Regions from separate parts of the Faecalibacterium taiwanense genome, predicted to be linked through region 1. Evidence: a T-box and tRNA genes for the amino acid it is inferred to sense, from the RefSeq annotation. Region 1 holds a T-box; the other holds one or more tRNA genes.
What was found. A T-box is a leader RNA that pairs with one kind of tRNA and senses whether it is charged. The one in region 1 lies ahead of metG (methionine--tRNA ligase), so its partner is inferred to be a tRNA-Met.
Positions count from the first base shown of each region.

Region 1 (2,198 bases):
CGCACAGGTGGTACAGCACGCTCTCCAGACGGGCCTTGTTGGCCTCGTCCTTGGCCAGCGCCCAGGGAGCGGTCTCGTCGATGTACTTGTTGGCGCGCTGGATGACCGCAAAGATCTCCATCAGGGCCTGCGGGATGGTCAGGTTGTCCATGTCGGCCGTGACCTTGGCGGTCAGCTCGTTGACCATGGTCTCCAGCTCGGTGTCAATGGCTTCGGTACCGGCCACATTGTGCACGGTGCCGCCGAAGTACTTCTCGCACATGGCGACGGTGCGGCTGAGCAGGTTGCCCAAATCGTTCGCCAGATCGCTGTTGATGCGGGTGATCAGGGCTTCGTTGGTGAACATGCCATCGTTGCCGAAGGGAATCTCACGCAGCAGGAAGTAGCGGATGGCATCCACGCCGTAGCGGTCGCACAGGATCACGGGGTCCACCACGTTGCCCACGGACTTGGACATCTTGCCGCCGTTCATCAGCAGCCAGCCGTGGCCGAACACCCGTTTGGGCAGGGGCAGATCCAGAGCCATCAGCATGGCGGGCCACAGAATGGTGTGGAAACGCAGGATCTCCTTGCCCACCATGTGCAGGTCGGCAGGCCAGAACTTGTCGTAGTCGTGATATTTTTCGTTGCCGTAGCCCAGCGCGGAGATATAGTTGCTCAGGGCATCCACCCACACATACATGGTGTGCTTGGGGTCGAAGGGCACGGGGATGCCCCACTTGACCGAGGTACGGGACACGCAGGTATCCTGCAGGCCCTGCTTGATGAAGGCGATCATCTCGTTCTTGCGGCTCTCGGGCTGGATGAACTGGGGGTTCTCCTCGTAGAGCTTCAGCAGGCGGTCGGCATACTTGCTGGTCTTGAAGAAGTAGGCTTCCTCGTGGGCGTCGTACACTTCGCGGCCGCAGTCGGGGCACTTGCCGTCCACCAGCTGGCTGTCGGTCCAGAAGCTCTCGCAGGGCTTGCAGTAGTGGCCGATGTACTCGCCCTTGTAGATGTCGCCCTGCTCATACAGCTTGGTGAAAATTTTCTGGCAGGACTCCATGTGGTAGTCGTCGGTGGTGCGGATGAAGCGGTCGTAGCTGACGTCCAGCAGCTTCCACAGATCCTTGACGGTGGCTACGATCTTGTCCACGTATTCCTTGGGGGTCACACCGGCGTCGGCGGCCTTGTCCTGGATCTTCTGGCCGTGCTCATCGGTACCGGTCAGGAACATGACGTCATAGCCCTGCATCCGCTTGAAGCGTGCCAGTGCGTCGCAGGCGACAGTGGTATAGCTGTGGCCGATGTGCAGCTTGTCGCTGGGGTAGTAGATGGGAGTGGTGATGTAGAATGTCTTGTGCTCACTCATAGGTTGATACTCTTCCTTTCCTGATTTGGCGGGGGACGAAAAAAGCCCTCATCCTGCCGGACTGAGCCGGACAAGGACGAGAGCCTGAAACTTTCGTGGTACCACCTTGCTTCGCCGCACCCTTGCGGGCGCAGCCTTTTGCCGGGCCAAAAAGCACGGCGCAGCGCGGTAACGGGCGCACCCGTCGCAGGCTCAATTTTCACCTGCGCAGCTCCGAGACCATCTTCGGCATCGCGCGGCCTGCCCGGTTCCATCCTTCGGGCTTTCTGTCAGGCGCAGACGGTGCGTACTCTTCTCTTCACAGCCAATTTACATTGTTATGTCTATAATACGCAAAAACGGTGGGTTTGTCAACATTAAATCTCGTAATCCAGACAGAACCGTGCCTTGGTGTAGGGCCGCACCTTGCTGTCGGCCACAGCCACATGGGCGGGATGGACGGAGTAGCCCTTGAGGGCCTCGGCGCTTTCAAAGGTGGTGTCCAGCATCAGGTCGGCGGTGGAAGAGGGGAGACCGTTGATGTTGACATGCACTTCCACAAGGCCCGGGACCTTGCCTGCCAGACCTTCCAGCCCTTCCTTGATGCCTGCCTTGACGGCGGCTTTTTCGGCGTCGGACAGTTCGTCCTTCAGCTGCCAAAGGATCACATGCTTGACCATAATAAAATACCTCCTGCGTTTTTTTCTCATTGTAACAGGGTGAGAAAAAATCCGCAAGAGGAAAACTGCAAAGTATTATTGGGGTGCGAACAGCAACACCACCAGAAGTGCGGCACAGAGCACCGAAAGTCCGATGCCCTCCAGCCGGGTCAATTTGATGTACGCTTCCGTTGGTTCGGTCTGTGTAT
Region 1 covers NZ_CP155552.1:2,213,588-2,215,785, reverse strand. The annotation lists gene metG (methionine--tRNA ligase) at 1-1,351, opposite strand, end outside; T-box leader at 1,421-1,662, opposite strand; gene PXT33_RS10955 (Dabb family protein) at 1,708-2,010, opposite strand; gene PXT33_RS10950 (hypothetical protein) at 2,086-2,198, opposite strand, start outside.

Region 2 (2,198 bases), 230 kb from region 1:
CCTCAGCCTGGAAAGCAAGGACTACGACGCAGCCCGCGCCGCGCTGGATGCTGCCCTTGCTGAAGCGGGCGGCTATCTGGAATCCAGCAGTGAATACTCGGATGCCGGTGACAGCCGCAGTGTCAGCCTGACCTACCGGGTGCCGCAGCAGAACTACGAGAACTTTCTTGCCGCCGTGGCCGAAGCAGGCAACGTGACCTACAAAAACCAGCAGGCCGACGACGTGACCGCCCAGTACATGGACGTGGAGACCCGGCTTGAGAATCTCAAGAACCAGCGAACCCGCCTGCAGCAGCTGCAGCAGCAGGCCGACAACCTCTCCGACCTGCTTGAGATCGAGTCCAGCCTGACGGATGTGCAGAGCCAGATCGAGAGCTGGCAGAGCCAGATGGACTGGTACAACGATCAGGTGGAAGAGTGCACCGTGTACGTGAGCCTGAGCGAGGTGAGCACCTACTCGCCGCCCAGCGAGGGCTTCGGCAGCCGCTTTGTCAGCGCCCTTTCCGCTGGCTGGCAGAACTTTGTGGGTGGCCTGCAGCAGGTCATCGTTGCCCTTGCCGGTGCATGGCCGGTGGTGGTGATCGCAGCCGCCGCCTGCGCAGGGTTCGTGGTTTGGAAAAAGAAGAAAAAATAAATCAAAAAAATACTTGACATCCGCCCGCCCTTGTGGTATTATACTTGAGCAGTCAGCGAGAACCGCTGAGAGCACAAAGTAAATATCGCGGGGTGGAGCAGTCTGGTAGCTCGTCGGGCTCATAACCCGAAGGTCGTTGGTTCAAATCCGGCCCCCGCAACCACCAAGCGTTCTGAGATCTCTCAGAACGCTTTTTTGTTGTCTGGATCCGATACGAAGAAGGGGCTGCTGCACATCGTTTTAGCCGAAAGTGCAGCAGCCCCTCTTACTGTATCAAAAATATACACCCACTCGCCGTTGAAATGGTAGCTGCCCACAAGGCCCGCACCGATGTGAACAACGTTTCTTCCATGGGCCGTGATGGCTCCGGCATCCGCATGATGATGTGGGCAGGCGCTACCATGGAGGCAGGCCCCCGTGCAGGTCAGGCAGCCGACATCAACAGCCGTCCGTCCTTCCCCTTCGGCGGTATCTGGCCCATCTTTGGCAACGACGGCAAGCGCTTCTTCAATGAGACCATCACCCGCCACGGCTCCGTGGGCTATCTGGACATGATGCCCGAAGGCCAGAAGATGCCCTACATCACCCATGGCTTCCTGCGGGCGGACAGCCGCAACAGCATGGGCTTTATCCTGCTGTACGGCAAAAAGAACGTCTCCCGCTACGGCTTCCGTCACTCGGTGCTGGAGGCCACACGCCGCCCGGTGTGCCATGTCATCCTGCAGCGCTGCGCGGGCAGGGATATGCTGGACGATGCCGCTGCCGAGGCCCAGCTGGCCGAGGCGGATGAACTGTTGACGGCTGTGGGCTTTGTGCAGTATCTGCCGCGGCGCTGGGCAAAGCCTGGCTGCGAGGATAAATTCTGGCAGGGCGCTGCTGCCGGCATGGATGTGCTGGCCTTTGGCCTTTGCGCCTGCACAAAGCTGGACGGCATGGAGACCACCAACACCGGTGACCTGAGCGTTTATCTTGCACACAGTGCGGATTATGAGCAGATCACTGTGTCCACCGTCCCGGCAAAAAAAACGAATAACAGCAGCAAAGCACAGCTTTTCCCAGTCAATGGGAAGGGCTGTGCTTTTTATTCCGATGGGTGGAAAGTTCTTCCGCTTTCTTGTGATCGTGAAGGTTTTTGCCGGATTTTGGTTACGCACCCGGAAAAAGATGGTATGATAAACTAGGTATAATCGGGTGATATGGTAGCCGGAACGTCCTGCTGCGTGAGCGCCCTCAGGGGAGAAAATCGATGAAAAAATATCTCAAAGCGGTCGTGTCCGGGCTGTGCGCCGCGGCGCTGGCCCTTGGCTGCGTGGGCTGCGGCAGCAGCGCCCGCAAGGTGATGGCCTACGAAGCCCTGATGCGCTCCGATATGGAAGCGCTGCGCTCACCCGCTACCATCATGAAGCTGGCGCAGGAGCAGGGCGCACTGTATGAAATCGAGCGGCTGACCTTCTTCAAATCGCTGGAGACCTTCGCCCACCCGCGCAGCATGCAGATCATTGCCGAGGGCGTGGAGACCGCCGCCGAGCTGCGCAAGGTCATCGAGCTGGGCGCGGATGCGCTG
Region 2 covers NZ_CP155552.1:2,447,195-2,449,392, reverse strand. The annotation lists gene PXT33_RS12065 (DUF4349 domain-containing protein) at 1-634, shown strand, start outside; tRNA gene PXT33_RS12060 (tRNA-Met) at 721-797, shown strand; gene PXT33_RS12055 (hypothetical protein) at 967-1,815, shown strand; gene PXT33_RS12050 (EAL domain-containing protein) at 1,881-2,198, shown strand, end outside.
Region 2: it has a tRNA-Met gene. The T-box ahead of metG (methionine--tRNA ligase) is inferred to sense a tRNA for this amino acid. The anticodon was not compared.